Regions from separate parts of the Neptuniibacter marinus genome, predicted to be linked through region 3. Evidence: predicted binding sites of a transcription regulator. Region 3 holds the regulator's gene; each other region holds the start of a gene.
The links. The regulator FNR, encoded in region 3, switches genes on or off when oxygen is low (the NO sensors DNR and NnrR bind a similar motif). The targets are predictions, from matches to a motif close to TTGATNTANATCAA.
Positions count from the first base shown of each region.

Region 1: the regulator FNR is predicted to act here: its motif matches at 4,316-4,329, upstream of ACOQOE_RS06825 (YdcH family protein).
Region 2: the regulator FNR is predicted to act here: its motif matches at 5,852-5,865, upstream of ACOQOE_RS15690 (histone deacetylase family protein).

Region 1 is NZ_OZ245004.1:1,469,731-1,479,680, forward strand. Features, by position in the region: gene ACOQOE_RS06800 (SbcC/MukB-like Walker B domain-containing protein) at 1-1,260, shown strand, start outside; gene ACOQOE_RS06805 (hypothetical protein) at 1,334-2,005, opposite strand; gene ACOQOE_RS06810 (hypothetical protein) at 2,189-2,554, shown strand; gene ACOQOE_RS06815 (DUF3422 family protein) at 2,591-3,943, shown strand; gene ACOQOE_RS06820 (BolA family protein) at 3,940-4,257, shown strand; gene ACOQOE_RS06825 (YdcH family protein) at 4,397-4,633, shown strand; gene ACOQOE_RS06830 (ABC transporter ATP-binding protein) at 4,748-6,526, shown strand; gene ACOQOE_RS06835 (phospholipase D-like domain-containing protein) at 6,547-7,662, shown strand; gene ACOQOE_RS06840 (glycine zipper 2TM domain-containing protein) at 7,679-8,137, shown strand; gene ACOQOE_RS06845 (RNA methyltransferase) at 8,330-8,848, shown strand; gene ACOQOE_RS06850 (YecA family protein) at 8,898-9,482, opposite strand; gene recQ (DNA helicase RecQ) at 9,609-9,950, shown strand, end outside.
Region 2 is NZ_OZ245004.1:3,316,816-3,326,765, forward strand. Features, by position in the region: gene flgB (flagellar basal body rod protein FlgB) at 1-58, opposite strand, end outside; gene ACOQOE_RS15655 (CheR family methyltransferase) at 335-1,183, opposite strand; gene ACOQOE_RS15660 (chemotaxis protein CheV) at 1,216-2,154, opposite strand; gene flgA (flagellar basal body P-ring formation chaperone FlgA) at 2,238-2,933, shown strand; gene flgM (flagellar biosynthesis anti-sigma factor FlgM) at 3,071-3,382, shown strand; gene ACOQOE_RS15675 (flagella synthesis protein FlgN) at 3,392-3,880, shown strand; tRNA gene ACOQOE_RS15680 (tRNA-Arg) at 3,960-4,036, shown strand; gene ACOQOE_RS15685 (tetratricopeptide repeat protein) at 4,077-5,681, opposite strand; gene ACOQOE_RS15690 (histone deacetylase family protein) at 5,975-6,898, shown strand; gene ACOQOE_RS15695 (sodium ion-translocating decarboxylase subunit beta) at 6,973-8,274, opposite strand; gene oadA (sodium-extruding oxaloacetate decarboxylase subunit alpha) at 8,285-9,950, opposite strand, start outside.
Region 3 is NZ_OZ245004.1:2,687,661-2,697,610, forward strand. Features, by position in the region: gene ACOQOE_RS12710 (heavy metal translocating P-type ATPase) at 1-2,347, shown strand, start outside; gene ccoS (cbb3-type cytochrome oxidase assembly protein CcoS) at 2,400-2,600, shown strand; gene ACOQOE_RS12720 (sulfite exporter TauE/SafE family protein) at 2,593-3,255, shown strand; gene hemN (oxygen-independent coproporphyrinogen III oxidase) at 3,339-4,727, shown strand; gene fnr (fumarate/nitrate reduction transcriptional regulator Fnr) at 4,800-5,594, shown strand; gene ACOQOE_RS12735 (adenine phosphoribosyltransferase) at 5,761-6,303, shown strand; gene ACOQOE_RS12740 (alpha/beta hydrolase) at 6,405-7,286, shown strand; gene ACOQOE_RS12745 (thioredoxin family protein) at 7,325-7,795, shown strand; gene rdgC (recombination-associated protein RdgC) at 7,900-8,814, shown strand; gene ACOQOE_RS12755 (SLAC1 anion channel family protein) at 8,928-9,899, shown strand.

The DNA of each region.
Region 1 (9,950 bases), 1.2 Mb from region 3:
CAACGTTCCTTGATGGATAAACTGCAAAAAGTGCGTACCTCCATTATCAAAGATAACGCAGCGCTAGAAGTCCTTGATACCGAGTTGGAAGAGCATGCCGTAGCTCGTACCAAGTGTGAAGCGAGTGCAGACTATGATGCTCAGTCAGCCCAAGAAAAACGTGATTATCTCGATGAAAGTTGCTCTGGTGAATTAGAGCGTATTATCTTTGAAGCGGCGAAAAAGGCTCAGTCTGAGCTCTCTTTGCATGAGAAGAAGAAAAATGCCGTTCGTGATGGTGTTGCACAATATAAAGCTAAATACCATGGTGGCGGTTTAAGCCATCAGCAGCTGGACAAGGTGACAGCAGATTCGAGCCATGAAGAATTGGCCGCGTTTGTGGATGAAACCGTTCAGGCACTTAAGGATTCTGAACTGGCTAACTACAGCCAAAAAGCGGAGCGGGCTCGTTTAGAAGCTGAAACAGCTTTCCGTTCAGATTTTGTCGCGCACCTGAATGATCAAATTAACAAGATAAAAGATCTTATTCGTGAATTAAATCAACATCTTAAAGGCCGTCCTTTCCATAAAGAGATGTATAGCTTTGAGATGATGCCGAACCCTGAGTTGAAGGATATTTTAGAGCTGGTTGAAGCGTACACACAGATGGATTCGGCGAATGTAGGGTCATTATTTGATCTTAAATTTGACAGTGATAAGCCCCATAAAGATGCTTTAGCGAAAATCCATGAAGTGTTAAAAGATGAAGGGGAGAGTAGTTTGTTACAAGACTACCGTAACTTCTATAACTTTGAATTAGTCGTTAAAGACCTTGATGGTAATCGTAAGACAACATTAACTCAGCGTATAAAAACCGGCTCGGGTGGTGAGCACCAGGTTCCTTTTTATGTGGCGATTGCAGCTGCACAAGGGGCTACTTACCGTCTTAGAGAAGGTAGTGATGGTCAACCTTTAGGTGGTATGAGTCTTTCTGTCTTTGATGAAGCCTTTAATAAATTGGATTCAGAAAATACAGTAACCTCACTTGGCTTTATGAGTGATTTAGGTCTACAGACTATTATCGCAGCGCCGGATGAAAAGTATTCATTACTAAGTTCATGTATGGATACCATTATCAACGTTTGTCGTGATGGGCGAGTGGTAGATTTAGATGTAGAGTTCCCAACTCAACGGGGACGAGAGCTTCTAAATTCAGATAACCCTTTGAAAATGATTGCTGACTTAGAGCCTGATGCTGCAATAGATTTGGTTGAATCTTAGACACTGAAATAGTTAACTAACGTAGATAAACAAGGCGCTTTTTAGCGCCTTTTCTATTATTGGAGGTGGGCTGTTAATTAGTTTTTCGTTTCAGGCGAGGTGATGGCCAATGTAGTTGAGGGATTAAACTAATAAATGGTCGCTTTCCTCGGAAAATATGTAAACGTCCAGCATGCATTTTCCCTACACACCGTTCAGCGGGATCTAAAAGTATAAGCTTAAGTTCATTGATTGCTAGGGGCGATAGATTTGAAAGTGGCTTTTGTTCGTTCTTCAAATCGGAAAATTGTTGGTTACTGATCAGTTGATTAAGTGTCATCGGATCCCAAATATCCGGTAAAGCCATTAAAGGCTCCAGCAGTCCTAAACGTGTGGGGGGTATTATGCCGCGCTCTCGACTGAAATATTTACGGACGCTTAGGTCTGTGTGGACTTTCAATAAAGAATTATCGCGAACATTACTACTAAAATCCATCTCTTCAAGGCCCAAAATAATCGTATTGAGGCTCCAATTACAGCCTTTAATTAACCGCCATACAGGCTCCATACTCGTTCTTGAGCCTAAACTATATTTGATAGCATCGTGATCTAAGGTCGTATTAGATAAAAGAGTGATGATTAAAAAGCTGGATTGGAAATCTAATAAACATTCAGGCGTTTCAATAAAACAGTAGGGCGTTTCCCTACGACAGAAAGCCATCCATTCATCACGCGTGTTAAGTTGTTGAAGTACTGGGATAATCACTGTTAAAGCCTAAAACGAATGTTGTTTTCTATACGGGTCAAGAGTAGTAGGCTAAAAATCCACATCGACTGGGTGTAAACTCCGTCTCTTTGCCCCTAGAGGGAAATTTATGAGCTGTTATGATGGGTATAAAACCACAACCGTTTGTTACTGCGAGTATAACGAAAGCAAAGGATAAGAACCATGAAGTTGCTGAATCGTTCAGCGTTTGTTGTGCTACCACGAGAACCCTTTGCAAATTGGACTAATAGCCTTGATGTGGATGCTGATGGTTTACATCAGTGTTTATCTCTAGAGGAGCAAAGGCGGGAAGGTACTGTATATCTTATCGCAGAGGTAAGCTCCGAAGCTGATTTTAGTAAAGCGTTAGAAGCCCAGTGGTTACAGATTTTTCAAAATGAACTTTCTGCGTGGGATGAATTAGGGGATTATTGGCCCCATGAACTGACTTATGAATCGTTTAAACAGTGGTTTGATGTTTATCCGCAAATTATGGCGATAGATTTAAGTTCCCTGCCATTAATGATGGCTAATTTAGACGAACTTTAAGCGTTAACGTTTGTTTGATCTTTTTGGAGTACATAGATGGAACAACCAGTAAAGCCTTATGGGTTGCATATGCATCCTATGCGAGAGTCCTTATACAGTGAGTTACACTCTCGTCCCTTTCAGGTAATTCAGAGTCCTTCTCGAATTACCCACTTGGCTGTTATGTGTGATTCTGAGGAAAGTCAGCAGCAATTTGAGCACCTTAAGGAACTGTATCATCACTTTGGAGTGACTCCACCGCAGGTTGATGAACTTTGTTATCACTGTGATTTTGATAAATTACGGATACGTCGTGAAAAACATATGGAGTTCACGACCTATACCTTTATCAATACAGATATAGAGCAGGGCGGGAATCCTTTTGAAATTACCGGCTTAACTCCTCTGCCTGAAGGCTGGTTAGCAGATATTCCCGGTACTGTGATGTGTGCTTTTCATTTGTCAGTTGAGGATGCACGTCAAACACAAGAGTTGAATCTGCCATTAGTAAAGCGCTTTTTTGAGGGTATGCGCTTAGTAGGTAGTAGCCCTCAAGATGGGGATGCCCGTGTTTGGACAACATTTCAGACTCATGGAGATGGCTTTGGCCGTTTTCTTATCTATAACAAACAGATGAGTGATAGCCAATTAGGACGATTAGCGCAGCGAATTATGGAGATTGAAGTCTATCGATTGATGTGTCTACTCTCTTTGCCTACTGCGCGAGATATTAATCCTACACTAGGGGCTATGGACCAGAAATTAGCCGATGTAACTTATCATCTAGCCCATAGCAAGGATATTGATGAACAGGAGCTATTATCACGATTAACCGATATGGCTGCTTGGGTAGAAGATTGTAGAGCGAGAGCTACATTTAGGTTTAGTGCTACTTATGCTTATCATGATCTTGTCATTAAGCGTTTGGAAGAGCTAAGAGAAGACGAGGTCTCAGGACATTTAACAATTACAGAGTTTATGACACGCCGATTAACCCCAGCGGTTAAGACCTGTCGTGCTACCAGTAATCGGTTAGAAGATCTATCTCGGCGTATCGACCGTGTAGCTGAAATGATGAGAACGCGTGTTGAACTTTCGATACAGTCGCAAAACCAAGAACTGTTAGCGTCAATGGATCAGCGTTCGAAAGTGCAATTGATGATGCAGCATACGGTAGAAGGTTTATCGGTTGCAGCGATCAGTTACTACACTATAGGCTTGCTGAAATATTTATTAGAGGCACTATATAATTCAGGTATAGAGTTAAATAAAGATCTGATTATGGGTATATCTGTGCCGGTGGTAATTGGTTTGGTTGCGTTTACTACACGAAAAATACATAAACATTTCTTAAAAATGGCAATAGACCAAGTAGCCAAAGCCGAGAGTGACAAGAAGGTTAAAAAATGAGCATTGAAGCAATTATTAAAACTAAGTTGGAAGCGGGATTATCTATTGCCCATCTAGAGATTGAAAATGAAAGTCATATGCATTCAGGGCCGGCAACCGATTCCCATTTTAAAGTGACGATCGTCTCTGAGGATTTTGCAGGTAAGCGCTTAGTTCAGCGTCATCAACTAATATATGGCTTGCTTGCAGAAGAGATGAAGCAACCAATACATGCTTTATCAATGCATTTGTTTACCCAGTCTGAGTGGCATAAAAAGGGAGAGACTGTTATGCCTTCCCCTAAATGTTTAGGGGGGTCAAAAGCAGATCATTAAGCTTAGAAAGCAAGGTGAAGTTGGTTAAGCTTAAGGCAAAGTTGTTTGAATCAGAGTGTTGATGCTTGTCAATGTTTTCAGTTAGGTAGAGGAGGAGACTGAAGACATAAAGAAGCAGAATAAATATAAGGGGAACCTAATGCCTATTGAACACCATGCTTTAATTAATGATTTTCCAGAATACCGTGAACGTATTCATGACTTAAAAATGAAAGATGATCGGTTTGCTAGTCTTTTGGGTGAATACCATGAACTAACAAAGCATGTAGAGCATATGGAAGCGGAAATTGAAGCTGTTAGCACTCAGGTTGAAGAGGAGGCGAAAATAAAACGTCTGAAATTGAAAGATGAGTTATTCGCCATGTTACAAGCCTAACCTTGTAATCGTTTAAAATGATAAAAGCCTGCATTTAATAATGTGGGCTTTTTTGTTTATATGAAATGCATAAGCTCCGTTATACTGAGCCTATCTAGACGATAGGGAGCTAATGTGAAAAATTTTTATGATTGGCGGTATATACTCGATGTCGCTATGGAGCATCGACGAGAGTTAATAAAGGCAAATATTATTGCTCTATTCGCGGCTATTGCCTCTGTGCCTTTGCCTCTTTTCTTACCTCTGTTAGTCGATGAGGTCTTATTAAATAAACCTGGTTTTATCGTTGAAACTATCAATCCGCTCTTTCCGGATGATTGGTTAGGACCTGTGCTCTATATCAGCGTGATTTTAATAGTTACCTTATGTCTTCGTTTTATCGCCTTAATGTTTAATGTTTGGCAGGCGAGGCAATTCACTATTATCTCTAAAGATGTGACCTACCGCATTCGTGAGGGACTTTTACAACGCTTAAAACGCATATCTATGGCTGAGTACGAAACTCTAGGGAGTGGGACTGTTACCTCTTATTTTGTAACCGATTTAGATACGATTGACCGCTTTTTAGGTAGCTCCTTAAGCCGTTTGTTAATTGCCACATTATCAATCATAGGAACCGCTGCCATTTTATTATGGATGCATTGGCAGCTGGCCCTCTTTATTCTCTTTTTGAATCCCGTGGTTATCTATTTCACTACATCTATAGCTAAGAAAGTTAAACACCTAAAAAGGCGTGAAAATAAAGCCTATGAATTATTTCAGGCGGCATTGACTGATACGTTAGATAATATTCAGCAAATTCGAGCCTGTAATCGTGAGCAACATTATTTATCACGTTTAATTGATGATGCTCGCGTTGTCAGAGATCGCTCTAGTGCTTTTGAATGGAAGAGCGATGCTGCTAATCGTTTTGGCTTCGCTATTTTTATGGTGGGGGTGGATCTATTTAGAGCATTATCGATGTTAATGGTGGTGTTCTCAGATCTGTCTATTGGTGAAATGATGGCTGTTTTCGGTTATCTATGGTTTATGATGTCGCCAGTGCAAGAGATATTAGGTATCCAGTACAGCTTCTACAGTGCTCAAGCCGCTTTGCAGCGAATTAATAGCCTTTTGGGTTTAGCTCAAGAACCTGAATATTTGTTACAGCATAACCCGTTTGAAGGTAAGCGAACTGTTTCTGTCAGTCTACAAAACATCCATTTCAGTTACATGGATGATCAACCCATACTTAAAGGTGTCTCACTTAATATAGAAGCGGGACAAAAAATTGCTTTAGTTGGTGCAAGTGGAGGCGGTAAATCAACATTGGTACAAGTGCTGTTGGGGTTATATCCGGCAAATGAGGGTGAGGTATATTTTGATGGTATCTCTGTAAAAGAGATTGGCTTAGCCTGTGTTAGAGATAATGTAGCCACTGTTTTACAGCAACCCGCGTTATTTAATGGCACGATTCGCAGCAATTTAATGATGGGGCAAGACTTTAGTGAAGCTCAGCTATGGCAGGCATTAGAGGTGTCTCAACTAAAAGGTTTTGTGGAAAACCTTGAGAGCGGCTTGGATGAACGAGTGGGGCGCCAAGGCATACGTTTATCGGGAGGGCAACGCCAGCGCCTTGCCGTGGCACGTATGGTGCTTAGTGATCCTAAAGTTGTTGTGTTAGATGAAGCGACCTCAGCTTTAGATTCAGAAACAGAAACTTCATTACATCAAGCTTTAGAAACATTCCTGAAAGGTAGAACAACTATCATTATTGCTCACAGGTTAAGTGCTGTGAAACAAGCTGATCATGTTTACGTATTTGAAGATGGAAAAATATGTGAACAAGGGCAGCATGAAGAGTTAATAAACAATAATGGCTTGTATGCACGGCTTTATGGTGATTATCAATAAAGCGGTCTTAAGGTTGTATAATGCGTAAGCAGTTTGAGTGGCGAGAAGATAATAAAGTTGAACTACTAGTCGATGGTGAAAATTTCTTCCCTGTAATGTTGGCTGAGATCGAAAAAGCGCGATATAGCTTGTTACTGGAGTTTTATTTTGTCTCTTCTGGTGTGATTACGAGCCGTTTTGTTCAAGCACTGATTAGAGCTGCACAACGCGGTGTTATGGTTAAATTGATCATTGATGATTTTGGATCTTATCGCTTCTCCAATGCAGACCGTGATGTGTTGAAGGCAGTAGGTGTTGAAATCGTTGTCTATAACCCACTGCATGTGAGCAAATTTACTCGAAATTTTGCCCGTGATCATCGTAAACTACTTGTTGCTGATCAGCGAGTCGCGTTCATCGGCGGTACAGGATTGAGCGATGTATACTGGTTAGCAGATGAAGCGGGTTGTCCTTGGCATGACCTCATGGCTCAAATTGAAGGGCCGGTTGTAACAGACCTTGTCAGTATGTTTAATGAATTATGGCAACGTTGTACAGCTCAGGTTTTGTCTCCCGGCGGTAGCGTGGAACAAAAAGGTTATTCGAAGGTCAGAGTATGTACTGTTCAGGGACTCTATCAGCAGGATATAAAAGCAAGTTTTTTGAAAAGAGTGAACAATGCAAATAATAATGTATGGTTAATGACCGCTTATTTTTTACCCTCTTTTTCTATGCGGCACGCTTTACGGCGAGCTGCAAAAAGGGGAATAGATGTGAGATTAATTATTGCTGGGCCCCATACCGATCAACCTTGGGTATTCCATGCTTCTAAACGATATTACAGTCGTTTATTAAAAGCAGGTGTACGGATTTTTGAATATCAACCGAGATTCCTTCATGCAAAAATGTCGGTAGTTGATAGCTGGGCAAGTATAGGTTCATGTAATTTGGATCATTGGAATTTACGTTGGAACTTAGAAGCGAATATTGAACTGCATGATGAGCAGTGTTTAGAACAGATGACTCAGTTATTCAATGATGATTTGCTTCATTGCCAGGAAATAACATATGAAAACTGGTCAAAAAGGCCATGGCACCGCCGATTAAAAGAGACCTTATGGGCATGGATCAGCCATTTGGTGCTTAAAATAAGATAGAGAAGGAAGTGGAATTATGAATAAATTTACAATTGCAGCGGCTTTAGCTTGTTCACTGGCACTTACTGGCTGTGTGAATAGTTTAAGTGGAGATACGTATTCTCGTAGTGAAGCACGTCAAGTACAGCAAGTTCAGTATGGCGTTGTGCAGTCTGCACAGCCTGTGGTTATTGAAGGAACAAATTCAGTTGTAGGCGCAGGTGCTGGAGCTGTCGTGGGTGGCGTAGTAGGTTCTAATGTAGGTGGCGGTAAAGGGAAGACCATAGCAACTGTTTTAGGTGCAGTTGCTGGTGGTTTAGCCGGAAAATCAGCGGAAGAATCATTAACACAGACGCAAGGTCAAGAGGTCACTGTCCGCCTTGATAATGGCAATATTATTTCTGTTGTTCAGGAAGTTGCTGATGGCCCAATGTTTAGATCGGGCGATCGAGTACGTGTATTGACTGGAAGTGGCAGTGCTCGCGTAACTTATTAATCGTCTAAAGAATCGATACAAGGGTGGTTGGCTTTGCTATTACCTTGTATCGATCCCTAATAGACACAGTTTGTTGAAAGCTTGTGCGTGATGATTGGCTGTTTAAATTAGTTTTTCTTAATTGTTGCTGTGTATTTTCCTCTCATATAGATTGCTATAAGATGCGTGTTTTTTAATAAGGCTTCTTTGTATATGCCCTGTAATCACCAAGCTCACATCGGATTAACTGACCCTAAAAGCCCAGAAAATGTAGGCGCTATAATGCGTGCTGCGGGGTGCTATAACGCGGCATCCGTGAGTTATTCCGGTAACCGTTTTAATAAAGCTCAAGAGCAGGGGCGCCGTTTACAAACTGATACACGTAATGCTGTTGAGCGTATCCCTTTAGAGCATGTTGAATCTTTTAAGCAGGCTATACCTAAAGGAGCACGGCCGGTCGCTATTGAATTGGTGGAAGGGGCAATATCATTAATTGATTATCAGCACCCTGAAAATGCGTTCTATATTTTTGGCCCTGAAGATCGATCTATAGATAAAGATATTGTGGCTTGGTGTGAAGATGTAATCTACATACCTACTGTTGGATGTATGAACTTGGCGGCGACGGTTAATGTAGTCTTATATGATCGGATCGCAAAGTTAGGTCCCAAAGCTGATGGGGATGAATTGATTCGGCGCTCGAGGGATCGTAATAATCAATTAAAAGTATAAAGTTGGCGCAGGCGGTATCTAAAGTAATGAGTGGCCCGCGCCTTTATTGTTACTTCTCAGGTGCGTGGAAGTGTAAGTAAAGATCCACTAACAGCTCTGGAATTTGAGAGCACATCTCCGCACAAAGGTTTTCGTCATCACGTATTTTGTTGATGTCATCTTCGTCAAACAGTTCAGACGCAACCATAATCGGTAGCAGCATTTGGGCTACATCATCGTCGGTTTTATTGGAAAACCAGTTGTCTTCCTGAGTAAATACACCCTCCATGAACGCCTGAGACCACCAAGCAAGAGGCGCAATATCTTCATCTTCTTCTGGATCTAAAGATAGTTCACAAGGAAGCTCAATCTCTCCATCACTGTAAAAGTTGGCACCGATGCTGGCGTAGAGACGTTTTAGCAGGGACATAATCTCTTTTTGTTGAGCGTCTGATTCCCACTTAGGTGTTTCATCAAATACTAATTCAAGCCATATATCTTCTGGCAGCGGTGTTGGGCTAATATTTAAAGCACAGAAAAGGCCGTGAACACCAATAAGGTCAAGACAGTCTTCCGATACGTGATCTGAATAAAGAAAATCATCCAATTGATCCAACTCAGCGTCGGTCAAGGTATTTGCAGTGTTGAGAGACATTAAACTATTCCATAAAAGATAATGGAATTGATTTTAGCCTGCTAAGTAATAATTAGCAGCTTTTTTGTTTGTCCTAGATGACCTAATTGGAGTGACAAGCTGTCTAGCTTTCTGGATAATCCGTGCATGATTTCTAGCGCCCTTCAGATCTTAAAAGACGTATTCGGTTACGAACAGTTCCGTGAGCCTCAAGCTGAGATAGTTGAGACACTGGTTAATGGTAGCGATGCGCTGGTTATTATGCCTACAGGCGGCGGTAAATCCCTTTGTTATCAGCTCCCAGCATTGATTCGTCCCGGCACCGCAGTGGTTGTTTCGCCCTTGATTGCGTTGATGCAAGATCAAGTTACCGCGCTCTCCCAATGGGGGATCAGAGCAGGTTGTTTAAATTCTAGCTTAGATTTTTCATTAATTAATGAAATAGAGCATCAGTTAAGAGCGGGTGGTTTTGAGCTTCTCTATATAGCG
Region 2 (9,950 bases), 630 kb from region 3:
CACGATACAATAGTGCATCATCATGTATCCCCAGTGCTGCATCAAAGCTAATTGCCATCAAACGATCTCCTTTATTGACTAGGTCCTACCAAGCAATACATATACCAAAACAAAAAAACCTTTATTTAACAAATATATATAAAAAAACCGACTAATATTCGTTAAACTTACAGGCAAGAAACGGCAATATAAAACCTATTCTTTGCCGCCCGGCAAACAAATAGAGCGGAAAGCGGAAAGCGGAAAGCGGAAAGCGGAAAGCGGAAAGCGGAAAGCGGAAGATAAATAAACCGCAGAAAGATATCTACGGCTTCATAATAGATCGAATATTTATTCAGATTGCTTGATAAATTATTCCAGGCTGGCAATGAATCATCTGATATTTATCAGATAAACCTGACAAAAATTCTGATGCTCCCAAAATCAGATAACCACCAGGTTTTAACACTGAATGCATTTTAGTTAGAATTTCAGTTTTTTTCTCACTGGAGAAATAAATCAACACATTACGACAAAAAATAACATCAAACTGGCCCAGCGCCGAGTACTGGCCTAACAGATTAATGCTTTGAAAACGCACACGCGCTTTAATATCAGGCTTAACAACCCAGCTACCACCGGCAGTCTCACTAAAATGCTGAACTAAGCGATCCTGAGAAAGCCCTCTACCAATCGCTAACATCTCATACTCACCACGTCGAGCTTGGGCTAATACCTGCGTAGATATATCGGTGGCAACAATCTCTTCTGATAACAACTTACCCGGAGTTTTCTTTTTAAACTCATCAAACGTCATGCTGATGGAATATGGTTCTTGTCCGGTAGAACATGCAGCCGACCAGATACGTATTTTTGAACCTGATCCACGACTTAACAGCTCAGGTAAAATACGATCTCTAAGAATATCAAATGGATGTACATCTCTAAACCATAACGTCTCATTCGTCGTCATCGCATCAATAACTTGCTCACGCAATTTCATTGAAGCAGGGCCCTGAAGTTTAGTAATCAGCTCTTTTAAACTAAGACAGTTTTGCTCTTGAACGATTTTGCCCAACCGGCTTTGAACTAGGTATTGCTTATGTTTAGCCAGCAATATACCGCTCGTCTCTTCAAGAAAGCGACTAAATAGTTCGAAATCAGAATCCGTAATAGCAAAACCAGCCCGAGGCGTAATACTCATGAAGAGTAGGCACTCCTATTCAACATGCGCTGCTACTTTGTTTCAACTTGATTAATACGTTTCACAACCGCTGCCGCCAAATCATCAGGGTTAAATTTAGCAAGAAAGCCATCAGCACCAACCTTTTTAACCATTGATACGTTAAAACCACCGGATAGGGATGTATGTAAAACAACATGCATATTTTTCATACGCTCATCATCACGGATCATAGAAGTTAAGGTATAACCGTCCATTTCAGGCATTTCTATATCTGAAATAACCATCAGGAAATGAGTTGTTACATCAACCCCACGATCGGCCAAATCACACAAGAAGTCCCATGCCTGTCGACCATTATTACACGCTGTAACTTTAATCCCTAGACTTTCTAAACTACGCTTCATTTGGTTACGCGCAACCGAAGAGTCATCAGTTATAAGTATCTGATATTCTTTGGCCTTTTCACGAAGCTGATCATCAGCCACCTCTTTACTTACCTCTGTAGCCATAGGGTAAAGGTCAGCAAGAATCTGCTCGACATCTAAGATCTCTATCAGTCGATCTTCGTGCTCAAAAATAGCTGTCAGATAGTTTTCTACACCTATTTCTGTTGGTGGAGCCATAATCTGGTCCCACTGCGTATTCAGAATACGATCTACTTGGCGCACTAAAAATGCCAATGTACGACGATTATACTCAGCGACAATCAGAAAACAGTCACTACGTTGATCTTTAGGTACAGACTCACGCCCAATCGCTTCTGACAGATCCAATACAGGAATTGTCTCACCACGAATATGTGCCATCCCTTTAATCGCAGAAGTCTGTCTAGGGACCTCTGTAAGTTTTGGGCACTGTAAAACTTCTCGTACTTTAAACACATTAATGCCGTACTGCTGATCACTTTCCAAAGCGAACAATAATAGTTCGAGCCTATTCTGGCCCACCATCTGAGTACGTAGGTTTACACTATCTAGGATACCTGACATGATCTAACAATCCCGTAGAGATTAAATCAATTCTATTTTTATATTGCACACAAATACGCCACCCTGAATATTGATGACACAACGTGAATACTTATAATTTAACACGACTTTTCCTACTAACCACTTTTCTTTTGTCACCTTTACAGCTTTTTGCTGCTGGTGAAGCAGAAAAACTTGAGCAGTCGGCTGAACATTACCTATATAAACACTACAGCAACACAGGGACTGGCACACGTGTAGAGATCAAACTTAACCCGATTAGCAGAAAAATCAACCTAAAAAGCTGTTTAAAACCGTATGAATTTCAAACACCAAAGGGAAATGGCAGTCGTATCACCCTAAAAGCGCGCTGCCCATCACCTCTTTGGCAGCTATTCATAACAGCAGAAGTAAAAGAATTTGATATAGCTGTAGTCGCACAATCTAGTTTAGCCCGCGGAACCTATATCAGCATCCAAGATATAAAACTTAAAGAGGTTGAGATAACTTCTTTAAGATCGGCTTATTTTACCAAACTCCAAGATATTCTAGGCTGGACAAGCAAAAGAAGCATTGCCGCCGATACAATAATAACCACATCAATGCTCAAAGTACCTTTAGCTGTATCTAAAGGGGACGCACTTATTATTGAAGCCAAGCTTAATGGCGTAAGTATCCGAACATCAGGTACTGCCCTCGAAAGCGGCACACTAGGGGAACAGATAAAAGTCAGAAATGACCGTTCAGGAGTGATGGTTAAAGCTAAAATAATCCAAGCGGGCTTAGTACAAGTCCCTTAGCCTTAAACCCAAGTAGATTGGCCATAATTCAACTGCTATACTGCATCAATACCACAAGAAAATAATTTAATTTTTTCTTAAAGTTCTATTAAGAGCCGCCGATAAGCTTGTTCAGATACAATATAGAGGACGGATAAATGATTAATGATCTCACGAGCCTGTCATCATCACAGACGGCAAGCACTCGTGCACGGACTAATGAGCAAGGTAACGCTGCCAAAAATGGCAACGGTGCAGTTGCCCAGCAGCCCCCGTCCAATAAAGGTGATACAGTCAATCTCAGCAATGCAGCACAGTTACTGCAGAATGTTGACAAACAACTGTCTGACACACCTGATGTGGACAATGAACGTGTCGAGCGAATCAAACAGGAAATAGAAAGTGGTAGCTATCAGATTAACGCTGAACGCGTAGCTGAAAAGATGCTTAACTTTGATAACCTACTTTAAAGCAATGACATGACTGAGCAACAAATAACAGAACTTAATACCCTGCTAGAGCAGGGTATTTTGCTTTTAGAATCACTCAGCTCTATTTACGACAAAGAGCTTGAAGCTCTGAGCAGCAAAGACATTGATCGCTTGAGTGATACCACTCAGGAAAAAATGGCCCTGCTCAATAGCTTCCATAATTTCACCCTCGAACGCGTAGAACTACTGAAATCTTTCGGTTATAACATCGAAGCGGGTGATTATGGGCTTCCCAGAAATATGGAAGAAGACAGCCCATTTTTATCGCAAGCAGCTGAACACTACGTGCTTATCAAGCAGTATTTGAAAGAATTACAACATAAAAATAAGCGTAACGAGCAAGCGATTCACCGCAGTCAACAAAATGTAACCCAGTTACTAGCCATTGTGCGCGGACAGAAAAAACAGGATCAGCTCTACACTAAAGCAGGCAGCTCTGGGCTTTATAAAGCTCAAAACAGGATAGGCAAAGCCTAAACCATCCTAATACCACGCCTAGCTAGTGACTCTTCATAGAATTAGCGCTAGAATCTCGCAGAATTTCACACCTACTTCAGTCCCAGTAGCTCAGTAGGATAGAGCGGTCCCCTCCTAAGGGACAGGCCAGGGGTTCGAATCCTCTCTGGGACACCATTTCTTCAGCTTTAAGTCCGAAAACATCTTCGGCAGCCGGTTAGCGTATAAGATTTCCCAAAGAACCATTAGGCAACTTACCTATTCCTTGCTCTAAATACTGTTGTAATCGGTGATATTTATCTTTCTCAACGCCATCAGAAACCAATCGGCTCGATAATTTTAAATAACGTTCTACCATTTTTAAGCGCTCTGCACGCTTATCTACGGTGTCTCTCGCCGACTCAAGAAAAAGTTGAGCCAAGTTAAGCAAGGCATTGACGTTAGTCGTGTCATATTCGGTCGCTAGACCAAAGTACTTGAGGGCTTGAGGCATTTTACCTGAGAGGTAATGCTTAACACCTAAGCGATTCACTTTAACACTCATCTCAGGGTCATGTTTTTTACTGACCGCAGGTGTTACACGCTTCGTCTTCTCAGGCTCGATCAGCGGTACAGCATCACCCATTACATTGAGTAGTTCACGTTCTAAGTTTAACGGTGTGGATAGCTCCGAATTAGCTCTCTGAGCATCACGTGTGCATTTACTTGCCGCTTCAGTATCACCAAGTTGGTTATACATCTCACTTTTTAGCAATGACGCTTTTACTTTTAACAGATGATCTTCAGGAAAGGTTTTATAAGCCTGTTCAATTATGCTTTCAAACTCATTATGAAGCCCTATTTCTGCATTACCTTCTGCTGCCGAAAGCTCTATCCGCTTTACATTTGCTAGACGTAAATACGGTTCTGGGGACTTATAACAACTATGCCGACCTAATGCGATCGACTTTTTATAAGCACCTCCAGCGAGGTCGAGTTTTTTTGTTTGGGTAGCTAAACGACCCAATTCCATTTGGCGAGGGATACCCAATGGCGACCTTTGAGTGGCTTCATTTACTGTTTCACAGGCTAATTCAAGATCACCATTTTTCTCATGACTAGAAGCTAAAAGGTCGTAAGCAACAATAAATAAAGGGTATTCACTAATCAGCTCATTTAACAATCGCTGCGCTTCTTCAATATTACCTTGCGCTAGAAGCGCCTGTGCCCAACACAAGCCCGCTTCTTTATCATGGCCTTTCCAATAGAGCTTTTCTGCAATTTTGGCAGCTTCCTGCGATTTACCAAACTGAGTTAATAAACGCGATAAAATTAACTGTGCTTCATCATATTCGGCATCATAACTAGCAAAGTTATTTTTGCAGTAATTTATAGCCGTAGGGTAATCTCCAATCTCAAGCGCATCGTCAATGGGTTTAAAAATGGTTTTACGAAACAAGATGCTATCTAATCGATGCTTAAGCTCATCGATTGAGAAAGGCTTCATAATAAGCTCATCAGGGCGGCTATCAATTGCATGCAAAATAACTTCTTGCGACGAATCGCTGGTCATAAAAACCCAGCACGCACTTGGTTTTATATAACCAAGATAGCGGCACTCTTCAAGAATTTGAATACCGGCAACACTGTCATTTATGTTATGACCGAGCAGAATAACATCGTAGTTATTTTCGGATATTTCGGATAGGACTCGCTCATTAATAGTGATGGCTTTAAGATTCACTACTCCTAAGCTTCTTAGCATATAGAAGATTGTTGCACGCATGTTGCCACTACTTTCAATCAGCAACACTTTTTTGTCAGAATAATCTACTTTGGCCACTCAACCATCCGCGATAAAGTTACATATATGTATGCAGTATAAAAGCGGAGGCCTCAAGACAAAAGCATTTACTGAAAACAAAAAAAGCACCAAGCGTAGGGTGAAACACTTGGTGCCAAGACAGTTCTATGCTGTGTTGACTATCTTATAGGGAGAACAACTAAACGCGCATGACCCAGATCAAGAAAAACCGCTCCCACTGAGCGTAATCTGGGAGTATTGATACAATATGATGAGTTCTTCATCTATAGGTTTCAGGTACACTACATAAAAACATATAAAAATAGATACTTATGACTACAGCATTTATCACACATGATGATTGTGGCTTACATAATATGGGGCCAGAGCATCCAGAAAGCCCTATTCGCCTTGTCGCCATTAAGAAAGTACTGGAAAAAACAGGGCTGATGCAAGAACTTGAACAGATTCAATCCGTTCACGTCCTCCCTGAACAGATCCAATTAGTTCATGCCCATCTCCATCAAAAGCGTTTAGAAATGAAACTTCCTGAACAAGGTGTTATCTATACCGATGAAGATACCGCCCTATGCCCAGACTCATTACATGCAGCAAGCTTAGCAGCCGGATCAGCTATATTAGCCACAAACAGGGTAATTGCAGGCAAAGCTCAAAACGCATTCTGCGCTGTACGTCCGCCTGGGCATCATGCAGAGCATAATAACCCTATGGGGTTCTGCTTTTATAACAATGCGGCAATTGCTGCCATGCATGCCTTACAGCAGCCAGGTATAGAACGCGTGGCGATCTTTGATTTTGACGTCCACCAAGGAAACGGGACCGTTGATATATTTAAAGACAGGCCTGAAGTGCTAGTGTGCTCGACCTTTCAGCACCCTTTCTATCCCAAACGCTATAGCGATATCCAGCGAGACAATATCATAAACTGCCCTATGGAAGCCCATAGTGATGGCATGGTGTTCCGCAAATTGGTTGAATCAAGATGGTTACCTGCGATACAAGCACATAAGCCCGATATGATCATCATCTCTGCAGGCTTTGATGCCCATCATGAAGACCCAATGGCAGATATAAAACTAAATGAAGAGGACTATCGCTGGGTCACTCAGTTTTTGATGGATGCGGCAAAGACATATAGTAAGAATCGCATAGTGTCTATTTTAGAGGGCGGTTATAACCCAATATCGCTCGCCTTTAGCGTACAAGCTCATATCGAAGTTCTTTCGGGACATTAACACCAAGATCAACAAAAAAAGGCTGCCAAGTGGCAGCCTTTTTAATGACTTACTTTTATCGTCTTGAAATAAGCTTAACTTACAAACTTAATCATTACACCCGCAGCCACTGCAGATCCAATTACACCCGCTACGTTTGGCCCCATAGCATGCATCAGAAGGAAGTTTTGAGGGTTCGACTCAAGACCGATCTTATTTGATACACGTGCTGCCATAGGTACAGCTGATACACCAGCTGATCCAATCAGAGGATTAATAGCGTTACCACCTGCCATTTTGTTCATGATCTTAGCCATGATAACACCACAGGCAGTACCAATACCAAACGCCACAATACCCAAAGACAGAATACCAAGCGTCTGGAAATCGAGGAACTTATCTGCAGACAATTTAGAACCAACAGATAAGCCCAAGAAGATAGTAACAATGTTAATAAGTGCATTTTGTGCAGTATCACTTAAACGATCAACAACACCACACTCTCGCATTAAATTACCAAAGCAGAACATACCCAATAATGGAGCAGCATCAGGCAGTAACAAGGCAACAAGTACAAGTAGTAAGATTGGGAAAAGAATCTTCTCAGTCTTGCTCACATGACGTAGCTGATGCATTGCGATCTTACGTTCAGCTTCTGTAGTTAAAGCTTTCATGATAGGCGGCTGAATCAGGGGAACGAGCGCCATGTAAGAGTAAGCAGCTACCGCAATTGCACCAAGTAAATGAGGAGCAAGCAAGCTCGTCACATAGATTGCTGTTGGTCCATCAGCACCGCCAATGATACCTATAGCAGCGGCTTCCTGAATGTTAAAGTCCATAACACCCAGCGTTGTTAGGCCAACAGCCCCTAATACAGTCGCAAAGATACCAAATTGCGCAGCAGCACCTAAGAACAGTGTTTTAGGGTTAGCCAACAAGGGACCAAAATCAGTCATCGCCCCTACGCCCATAAAGATCAGCAATGGTGCGGCACCCGAAGCAATAGCAACCGTATAGAAGTTATACAACATTCCGTTGTTATAACCGCTATCTTGAGCCGCATAAACTGCAGCCGTATGCTCAGCAGCTGATGCACCATGGTAAGCATGAAGAATCTCATGAGGGTCTGTACTAGCTATATTGAGCGCACCTGCAAGCGAGTTCAACACTTCAGGTACAGCAAAATGCACTGCGTTTTCAACTGCAGAATAAGCAAGTCCCGCTTCAGGGATATTTGCCATAATGCCGCCAAAGCCAATAGGCACTAGCAATAAAGGTTCAAAGTTCTTTCGAATGGCTAGAAACAATAGCAACAAGCCAACCAAAATCATGATGAACTGGCCGCCCGTGATATTATAAATACCTGAGGCTGTAAACAGTTGGGTTAACTTTTCCATCTAGAATACCTTACGCCAGTGTCAGCAAAGAATCGCCAACCTGAACAGCGTCACCTTCGCTCACATCAACAGACACAACAGTACCTGCGCGTGCTGCACGTACTTCCGTTTCCATTTTCATCGCTTCTAGGATAACAAGTACATCACCCTCTTGAACCGCCTGTCCTGCAGACACTTCAACCTTCCAAATGTTACCCGCTAGCGGTGCAGGAATATCTTCACCTTCGCCGGCAGGAGCAGCAGCTGGCGCAGCAGATGCGGGTGCTACAGCTGAGATATCTCCGCCTTCAGCCACTTGTACAACGTAGTTCTGACCGTTAACAGTGATTGTGTAAACTTCTGATCCAGATTTCTTAGGTGCAGACATCGCTAGTGCGTCCTCTAATGTTGGTGCAGGTTCAAATGCATCAGGATTATTACGATTCTCAAGGAATTTAAGGCCAATCTGTGGGAATAACGCATAGGTTAGAACATCGTCAATCTCGTTCTCACCAGTCGTTAGGTTGATGCCTTTTTCAGTTGCTAGATTTTTCAACTCAGCAACAAGCTTATCCATTTCTGGCTCAAGTAGATCAGCAGGACGGCAAGTTATCTCTTCGCCGCCATCTAAAACACGCGTCTGAAGTTCTACATTGTATGATGAAGGAGCTGCACCATACTCACCTTTAAGGATACCTTGAACTTCTTTAGAGATAGTTTTGTAACGCTCGCCCATAAGGACGTTAATCACCGCTTGCGTACCTACGATTTGAGACGTAGGTGTTACCAACGGGATCCAGCCTAGATCTTCACGTACTCGTGGAATCTCTGCCAACACATCGTCAAACTTATCAGCAGCGCCTTGCTCTTTCAGCTGGCCTTCCATGTTAGTCAACATGCCACCAGGTACTTGAGCAACAAGGATACGAGAATCGGTTCCACGTAGAGAACCTTCAAATTTAGCGTATTTTTTACGCACATCACGGAAGTAAGCTGCTATCTCTTCAAGTTGTAGCAGATCAAGGCCTGTATCGCGATCTGTACCGGCTAAGGCAGCAACTACAGACTCTGTAGCCGTATGACCATAAGTCATCGACATAGAAGAGATGGCTGTATCAACACGGTCAATACCCGCTTCTACTGCCTTCAGGATTGTCATATCTGACAATCCTGATGTAGCGTGCGCATGTAGCTGAACTTCTAGATCCGTTTGCGCCTTAAGACGGGAAACCAGATCAAATGCATCATAAGGCGTCAAGATACCTGACATATCTTTGATCGCAATAGAGTCGGCACCTTTATCTTCTAACGTTTTTGCATATTCAACCCACATATCTGTGGTATGAACAGGGCTTTTTGTGAAAGAGATTGTGCCTTGAGCATGCTTACCAGTTGCCTTAACAGCTTTAATCGCTGTTTCAAGGTTGCGTGGATCGTTCATCGCATCAAAGATACGGAACACATCAACACCATTGGTTGCAGCACGCTCAACGAATTTGTTTACAACATCATCGGCGTAATGACGATAACCGAGCAGGTTCTGTCCACGCAGAAGCATCTGCTGTTTAGTATTTGGCATTGCCTGCTTAAGCAGACGGATACGTTCCCACGGATCTTCTCCGATAAAACGAATACATGAGTCAAATGTTGCGCCGCCCCAGCTTTCTAGGGACCAAAAGCCTACTTTATCCAGCTTT
Region 3 (9,950 bases):
CATCGTTAATAGTGGGCTAGATACCTATTATAAGCATCGTACCGAATCAGCAGGTTCACCTGAAATCAGAAGCAAAGAGTTACCTGAACAACTTCTTCAAGAACTTACGCTCTATAACGAACCTAATATCCAGAAAGACTTTGTCATTACTAAAGACAACTTATCCGAAGCGTCACTCGTTATTGAAGGCATCACTTGTGCGGCCTGTGTTTGGCTATTGGAACATCACATCCAAGGGATTCCCGGTGTTGAGAAAGCACACGTTAACTTAACTAACCACCGTGCACGTATCACTTGGGATAAAACAGTTACCCCATTGAGCACCCTACTTTCTGAAATATACCGTATAGGCTATCAAGCACACCCCTATCACCCTGATAAAGAAGAACAACTTTTAGAACAAGAGCAAAAGCGAGCGACCCGCCGACTAGGTATTGCCGGTATAGGGATGATGCAGACGATGATGATCGCGGTTGCCCTTTATGGGGGAGACATTCAAGGCATCGAAAATAGATACGTTACATTCATGCGCTGGGCAAGCCTTGTTATTGCTTCCCCTGTTGTTTTTTATGCCGCACGCCCCTTCTTTTTGGCCGCTTGGCGTGACCTAAAAACCAAACATCTCACTATGGATGTTCCTGTATCATTAGCTATAGGTGGCGCCTATCTCGCCAGCATTTGGGCAACAGTCACGAATAGCGGCGAAGTCTATTTTGATTCAGTGACCATGTTTACTTTCTTCCTTTTAATTGGTCGCTTCCTTGAGATGAAGGCCCGTCACCGCACAGGCCGTGCGGGAAACTCTTTACTTAATTTACTACCTGCGAGTGCATTAAAGATCGTTGGCAATGATGAGCAACTAATTCCCGTCAAAGACTTAACGGTAGGCGATTATGTGATTATACGGCCAGGCCATACGATCCCGGCTGACGGTGTCATCACCGAGGGTAACAGCTCAGTTGATGAATCCGCATTAACAGGTGAGTATCTCCCTATTCGCAAGCAAATCGGTGACAAGGTTGTTGGCGGCACAATTAATGTGGAAAATCCAATTACTATCAAGATTATTCAAACAGGTAGCGAGACCCAGCTATCTGCCATTGTTCGTTTGCTCGAACGGGCGCAAGCAGAAAAACCTCATGTAGCCAAAGTCGCCGATAAAGTCGCCAGCTATTTTGTCGCTGCGGTTCTCCTAACAGCTATTGTTGTTGGCTTCAGTTGGTGGCTAGTTGAACCCTCTCAAGCCTTTTGGATTACACTCTCAGTTCTCGTTGTCACCTGTCCATGCGCACTCTCCCTGGCAACTCCGACAGCACTGACTGCAGCAACCGGTACCTTAAGACAAAATGGGTTATTGATTACGCGCGGCCATGTATTAGAAAGCCTAGCCACTGCCACCCATATTGTTTTTGATAAAACAGGCACATTGACTCAAGGCAATCTAAGCCTACAGCAAATCGTACCCTTAACAGATCTCAGTGAAAGTGAATGCACTAAAATTGCAGCGGCGATTGAAAAACATAGCGAACACCCTATAGCCAAAGCGTTTCATGAGAAATCTGCCGAACTGAACGCTTCTAACATCCATAATGAAGTAGGCCAAGGGCTCGAAGGTACTATAGGTAATCAACGCTATCGTATAGGAAAACCATACTTTTCAGCCCAGATTTGTTCACAGCCTCAACCCCCTTTGCCAGAAACCAGTGGTCAATGGCTACTCCTTTGCAATGAAAATTCAGCCTTAGCTTGGTTTAGGCTAAACGACCAAATTCGCAGAGAAGCCCAACAGACTATCAGGCATCTACAGCAACTGGGATTAACCTGTGAAATGTTAACCGGTGATAACTCATCTGCGGTTGAGGAAGTAGCTACTTTCTTAGGTATTAATAACACGATATCAGGCGTTTCTCCTGAACAAAAACTAAGTCATGTAAAACACCTTCAGGAAAATGGTGCGCAGGTCGTCATGGTCGGCGATGGTATAAATGACATTCCTGTATTAGCTGGCGCACAAACATCAATTGCCATGGGCGGTGCAACTGACTTAGCAAAAACTAATGCTGACGGAGTGTTAATCAGTCACGACCTACTTCGCTTAGTAGACGGTATTTTACTCGCTCGAAAAACTAAACGGATCATCAAACAAAATTTATTTTGGTCTCTTTTCTATAACCTTATGGCGCTTCCTCTTGCAGCCTTTGGCTTTATTGCTCCTTATATGGCGGCACTAGGAATGTCTGCAAGCTCGCTGGTTGTTGTCAGTAATGCAATGCGTTTGAACCGCTTAAAGAAAAGAAAATCAGGCCCAATCAAACATCAATCTGAAACGTTGAAGACTAACCCCTAACAACAAAATCAGGTAGAATTACTCCTTTAAAAATTAAGGGTTATTGATTCCCATGGACATTATTTTTCTCCTTATTCCAATCGCTATCATCTTAGCGAGCTGTGCCGTTTGGGCTTTCTTTTGGAGCGTTAATAATGGTCAGTATGATGATTTGGACAGCCCCGCTCATAGCATTTTATATGACGATGACGAAGCACTGATTCCCGATGACGCCAAAGTAAAAAAACCTTCCCCTAAGGATAAGGATGACTGAAGCACTCTCACTACCAACCGCATTTTTGCTAGGTTTACTCGGCGGTACACATTGCCTTGGTATGTGCGGTGGTATTGCGACAACAGTTTCCCTTAGCAGCCCAAATGGTATGAAAGGCTTTGGCTTATTACTGGGTTACAACAGCGGGCGAATTACCAGCTACGCTATAGCGGGGGCATTACTCGGCAGTGTAAGTTGGTTAATTGAAAATCCAAGCATACAACTCGCATTACGAATATTTGCAGGTTTAATGTTAGTCAGCATGGGACTTTATATAGCACAATGGTGGCAAGGTCTGACCAAGGTTGAGCATTTTGGCTCCTATCTCTGGAAAAAAATCAGCCCTTTTGCACGCCACTTTTTACCCGTTAAAACATTACGCCAAGCACTCATGCTCGGCGTACTTTGGGGCTGGCTACCTTGCGGTCTCGTTTATAGCACACTCATATGGGCATCCGCCGCTGCGGACTGGACCTTAAGCGCACAATTAATGATCGCTTTTGGATTAGGCACCCTGCCCACTATGCTTTTAACTGGTGTTTTAGCACAGCAAGTAAAAACAGTTTTACAACGAAAACTAACAAAACACCTCTCTGGTAGCCTGATTATACTGATGGGACTCTACACGATCCCTTGGCAAGGCATACTGAATTAGCCATAGAGTTAAACCAAGCTTAGTTACTAATAGATTATTTACTGTCAGTGATGGCAGCATTTGAGATAACGAGGGAAAAATTCGTGGATAGCAACCTGATAAAATGGGACTTAGATCTAATCAAGCGATATGACCTTTCGGGTCCACGCTATACATCTTACCCGACAGCCGTTCAGTTCGATCCTGAACTATCTTCCTCGGATTTGGTGACAACGGGACAAAACTCTGCCGACTTAAATGCGCCACTCTCTCTCTATGTACACATTCCATTTTGTGCGCACGTTTGCTACTACTGTGCCTGCAATAAGGTCATTACACGAAATCGTAAGAAAGCACAGCCCTATTTGGATACCCTGTATAAAGAGATGGCTCAGCTTTCCAAATGGTATAATAATGACCGTCAGGTCACTCAGCTTCACTGGGGCGGCGGTACGCCTACTTTCATTAGCCATGAGCAGATGAGAGAGTTAATGCAGCAGATGCGGGCTAATTTTAATCTACTAGATGATGACTCCGGCGATTACTCTATTGAGATAGATCCAAGAGAAGCCACTGAAGAAACAATCCAAGTATTAAGAGAGATCGGTTTTAATCGCATTAGCTTAGGCTTACAAGATATAGACCCTAAGGTGCAAGAAGCTGTTAACCGTGTGCAATCGGTTGAACAAACCTCTGCCATTTTAGAAGAAGCTCGCCGCCAAGGCTTCCGCTCACTTAACCTTGATCTTATTTATGGCCTACCCTATCAAACATTTGATGGCTTTAACGAGACATTAGATACTGTTATTGAGATGAACCCAGATCGGCTCTCTGTATTTAATTATGCTCATTTGCCCGATCGTTTTAGGCCACAGCGTCATATTGATGAATCCACTTTACCAAGTCCTGAAACAAAACTTGCGATTCTCGAATCTACCATTAGCAAACTATTAGCAGCTGGCTATGTCTATATAGGCATGGATCACTTTGCTAAACCTGATGATGAATTAGCTATTGCGCAAAACACGGGAAAACTACACAGAAATTTCCAAGGCTACACAACACATTCTGAATGTGACCTCGTTGCCATGGGTGTATCTGCCATTAGTCAAATTGGTTCTGTGTACTATCAAAACCAGCATGAGATGCAAGCTTATACAGATGCAGTAGAAAGCGAAAAGCATGCAATTAAACGCGGCGTAAGCTTAACCCCAGATGACATTATACGCCGCCATGTCATCACTCATCTTATTTGCCATTTCGAATTAGAAAAAGCACCAATAGAGCAGCGCTTCGGTATCCAATTCGATCAGTACTTTGCTGATGCCCAACAAGAGCTAAGCGCTTTTACCTCCGATGGTCTCATTCAAATGGACACAAAACGCATTACCGTATCACCCGCCGGTCGGTTACTAATTCGTAGAATATGTATGGCTTTTGATGCTTATATACCAAAAGACATTAGCTCACAGCGATTCTCACGGATTATTTAACTTCCCGTATTTACAGAAATATTACATAATCAAAATGTAGCCACTCGATTATAACGACAACAGGAATGTATTATGAGTGATAACAAGACAAACGAAGGGAAGCTGCGTAGTTTGCAGCAGGTTAGCTGTAACACTTGTAGTCTTAGCTCATTATGTCTCCCCGTTTCGCTTAATATGACAGAGATGGAACGGTTAGATAGAATTATCGATAAAAGTCGACCATTAAAAAAAGGTGATCACCTATTTAACCAAGGTTCTGAGTTCACTGACGTGTATGCGATTCGAGCAGGAACCGTCAAAACCTACACCATCACAAATGAAGGTGAGGAACAGATCACTGGGTTCTATTTTCCAGGCGAATTGGTTGGCATGAGCGGATTTGATAGCAACGAATACCCTGTCTCGGCAAAAGTACTAGAGACAACAACCGTTTGCGAAATTCCATTTGAACGCCTCGATGATCTGTCGGGGCAACTACCGGAACTACGCCGCCAACTCTTACGCACTATGAGCAAAGAGATTCGCGAAGAACAACAAATGATGCTTCTTTTATCAAAGAAAAATGCAGAAGAGCGTGTAGCAACATTTTTGGTAAAAATTTCGCAACGCTTTAAAGCTCGCGGCTATTCTGAAACTAGCTTCCGCCTGTCCATGTCGCGTAATGAGATTGGTAATTACTTAGGCTTAGCCGTCGAAACTGTCAGCCGTATTTTCACACGTTTCCAGAAAGCCAATTTACTGCGCGTTGAAGGCAAAGAAGTTCATATAGAAGATATAGAACAACTCTACAGATTATCTGGAGAGGTTATAGAAAGCGATACCGCTGAACCAGTAAGTGCGCAATGTGGTAAAAATGGTCACTGCTGAGTCATATAATATATAAAACAAAAGAGCACCGGCATATTGACTACCGGTGCTCGTCAGTCGCACAAAAAGTAGCCATCTCAATGTGTAACCCAACGGGTTCATTAGAGCTTTACCTCCCCTAAAATGCATTGAGCCAAATCAACAAGCTGTTTCCAAGGAGTTTTTAATGTCATACGACGAATGTTATGTGAAGTCAGTTATTCGAACCATCCCTGACTGGCCTGAACCTGGCGTACAGTTCCGTGACATAACCCCCCTGTTTAAAGATCCAAAAGCATTACGCATGATCTCTGACGCTTTTATTCAGCGTTATGTTGATAGTGATATTACTCATATCGCCTGCATTGATGCCAGAGGCTTTTTGATCGGCTCTATTATCTCCTACCATCTAAATATTCCCTTAGTTCTCGTCCGTAAAAAAGGGAAGCTTCCAGGCCAAACAATCGAACAAGAATATAAGCTGGAATATGGCACAGCGACAGTTGAAATGCAGGTTGATGCAGTTACTTCTGGAGACAAAGTTTTAGTTTTTGACGATTTAATCGCTACAGGCGGAACAATACTTGCGGCCTGCAGCATTATCAAAAAATTGGGAGCATCAGTATCAGAAGCCGCTGCACTTATTGACCTACCCGACCTTCAAGGTTCCAGTAAAATCCAAGATGCCGGCGTCCCAGTACATACGCTTCTAGCCTACGAAGGCCTTTAAACACTACAAGTGACCTCTAATAGAACACTGAAACGGCTTGCATATTTCTTTTAAGAATATCATTATAACTTAATTGATGAACAAGCTGTTTAGGTATTTCTATGCTCCGTATTATTATCGCCCTATTCCTTGCTAGCAGCCTTCTTAACTCCAGCAACCTATATGCAGAAGAGATCACACTAAAATATAAGCATCTCGACTTAAATGCCAACCTGTACCTGACAGAAGAGAACGGTTTTAACAATATACTTCTCATCACCCACGGCACACTCGCCCACAATGGCATGGAGATCATTGCCACATGGCAAGAGCTACTGGCTGATGAAGGCATGAGTAGCCTAGCTATCAATTTAAGTTTAGGTCTTGATAATCGGCATGGTATGTACGACTGTAAAACGCCCCACACCCATAAGCATACCGATGCAATTCATGAAATAGCTGCTTGGGTAGACTGGCTTAAAGCACAAGGCAGCCAAGCAATAATATTAGCCGCCCACTCACGAGGAGGAAATCAAACAGCTTGGTATGCGGATACACACTCAGACCCCGCTATAAAAGGACAAATTTTAATTGCTCCGCAAACTTGGTCAGAACAAGATGAAACAGCGAGTTACACCAAACGCTACCAACACCCACTGCAAGCTCAGCTAGAAAAAGCAATGCAATTAACGCCAAATGACATGCTTATCCATACAGATTTTATCTACTGTGAAGATACACAAGTAGCAGCTGCAAGTTTTGTAAACTACTACCAAGCCAACCCTCGCTTTGATACCCCAGCGCTTTTATCTAAAACGACACTACCAACACTGGTCTTTAGTGGCAGTGAAGATACAATCGTCAACGGTCTATTTGAAAAAATGGAAGCATTAAACAACGATGTGGTACAAAATGTTCAAATTGAGGGGGCTGACCACTTCTTTCGAGACCTTTATATGGATGAAGTTACCGAACATAGTTTAGAATTCATCGAACAACTATAAACACTCAGCCGCGACCTGGAATACACGCCGAAATTTACATGTTTAGATTACTAGCAACCTTTTGTTTAATAACCAGCCAAGCTCTCTGGGCTGTAGAGATACCTAAAACAAAAGACTTACAACAAGCCTATATAGAGACGGGTAGAAATTCATCAGGCCAAGAAAAAGTTGTGATGCTCTTAGTATCGCAACCTAATTGTCACTACTGTCTTCTTATTACCGAAGAGATCATCCATCCAATGCTTTTAAGTGGACGTTATGAGAGCACTACGTTCTTTAGCGAGCTTGAAATTAACACAGGCGGAAGTATTAAAGATTTTAACGGGCAGCAGGTAGGTGCTAATACATTTGCTCAACGCTACAATGCATGGGCAACCCCGACACTACTTTTTCTAAACAATAAAGGTGAGGAAATTGCAGAAGAGATGGTCGGTATCAACACCCTAGACCTCTACGGATACTATGTCGATAAAGCCCTTAACATAGCTTTTAAAAAAATAAATCCCTGAGTACCCTATTAAGATAATTAATTTCGTCATAAACCTATAATTTCCTCTTCCATCCACAACATTTCTTGCTACTATGCACTGCCTTTTTCCTATCAGGAGCTGCTATGTGGTTTAAGAATGTCATCTTTTATCGTTTAACTGAACCCTTTGAATACACACAGGAACAGTTACAAGAAAAGCTACTGGAACAAACATTTACGCCTTGTAAAAGCCAAGAATTGAGCCGCTATGGCTGGGTTTCTCCTTGCCACCTACTAGACGATGTTTTTGCTCATCAAGTCCACGGCATGTTTATGATTGCCGCACGAAAAGAGGAAAAAATTCTACCCAGCGCGGTTATCAAAGAGGCCGTCGGTGAAAAAGTTGCTGTTATTGAACGCGACCAAGCACGTAAAGTTTACAAAAAAGAGAAAGACCAACTGAAAGATGAAGTGGTGCTTGATCTCCTACCCCGCGCTTTCAGCAAGTTTCAACAAACAAGTGCAATTATACTTCCTAGCTTAGGCTGGATCGCTGTTGATTCTTCTAGCCACAAACGTGCTGAAGAGCTACTAAGTCACCTACGTGGAACACTAGGTAGTCTGCCTATAGTTCTTCCTGATGTGCAACAATCACCCTCAGCTGTTATGTCCACTTGGCTAGAAAGTGATACGAGCATACCTGAAGGTTTTGAAGTGTTGGATGAATGCGAGTTGCGCGATAATGTACTTGAAGGCGGTGTTATTCGCATTAAAGGTCAGCAACTGGAAGATGAAGAGTTTATTGCCCACCTTGAAGCAGGTAAACGAGTCGTTAAACTTGCTCTTGAATGGGATGAACATCTGAAAATTCTGCTACAAGATGATCTCTCAATCAAACGCCTTAAACTCAGTGACCAATTACAAGACAAAATGTCAGATGAGGCCGCTGAGGATGAAGTCGCTCAATTTGATGCTGATATGGTTCAAATGGGCTTAGAGTTTGCAAAACTCTTTCCTGCGATTATAAAAGCCTTTGGTGGTGAAGCGAAAAGACCTTAACTCCGTCTTCCCAGCGGTTAATTCGGCTGGGAAGGGTTGAATATAAAACTTGGCTTTATTACTTAAAAACACTTACAATATTAGTATATTCTAATGTTCGAGTAATTAGAGACATGCAAGATACTTCAGAACAAACCTTACCCAAACTGAAATTTTTTCCCGCCGCATTCTTCTCTATCGTTATGGGGCTAACAGGATTGACGCTAGCTTGGGATAAAGCTGTCACCGTTTTGGGTGTTACAGAGGCCGTCGCCCAAACACTTCTGGTCGTAAGTGCATTAGCATTATTGCTTATTGTTATCACTTATACCTTTAAAGCTAAGAACTACCCAGACGCGGTACTAGAGGAGTTTCAGCACCCTATTAAAACAAGCTTCTTCCCAGCATTTTCGATTAGCCTTATTTTAATGAGTATTGCGACGCTACATGTATCTAAAGAACTCTCCTTCTATTTATGGGGAGCCGGTACTGTAATACATCTGAGCTTCACGCTACATACTTTAAACCAATGGATACACCATCCAAAATTCAAGATAGAACATTCAACTCCAGCATGGTTTATTCCGGTGGTTGGTAATATTTTGGTTCCTATTGCCGGTGTAGAGCATGGATTTATTGAATTGAGCTGGTTCTGCTTTTCTATAGGGATTATCTACTGGATTATTTTAAAAGCATTAATTTTTAACCGCATGTTTTTTCATGACCCATTACCACAAAAACTTCTTCCCACTCTATTTATATTGATCGCTCCACCAGCGGTAGGCTTCATTTCATATGTGAAATTAAACGGTGATATAGACAATTTCGCGCGTATCTTATTTTATTCCGCTATGTTCTTATTATTGTTACTCATCACTCAACTACCCAAATTTAGTAAAATAAACTTTTATATGTCTTGGTGGGCTTACTCATTCCCTCTTGCAGCTTTAACAATAGCAACAATGGTGATGCATCAGCACAATCCATCTCCATTTTTTCAATATATGATTATTGTATTACTTACCTTATCTTCAGTAGTCATCAGCACACTTTTTATTCGTACAATACTTGCGATAATCCGCAACGAAATATTCCTTCCTGAATAAACTAAAGAGGGCGCACCCATCTGCCCCTCTTACTCTAATTGTTATCAAACA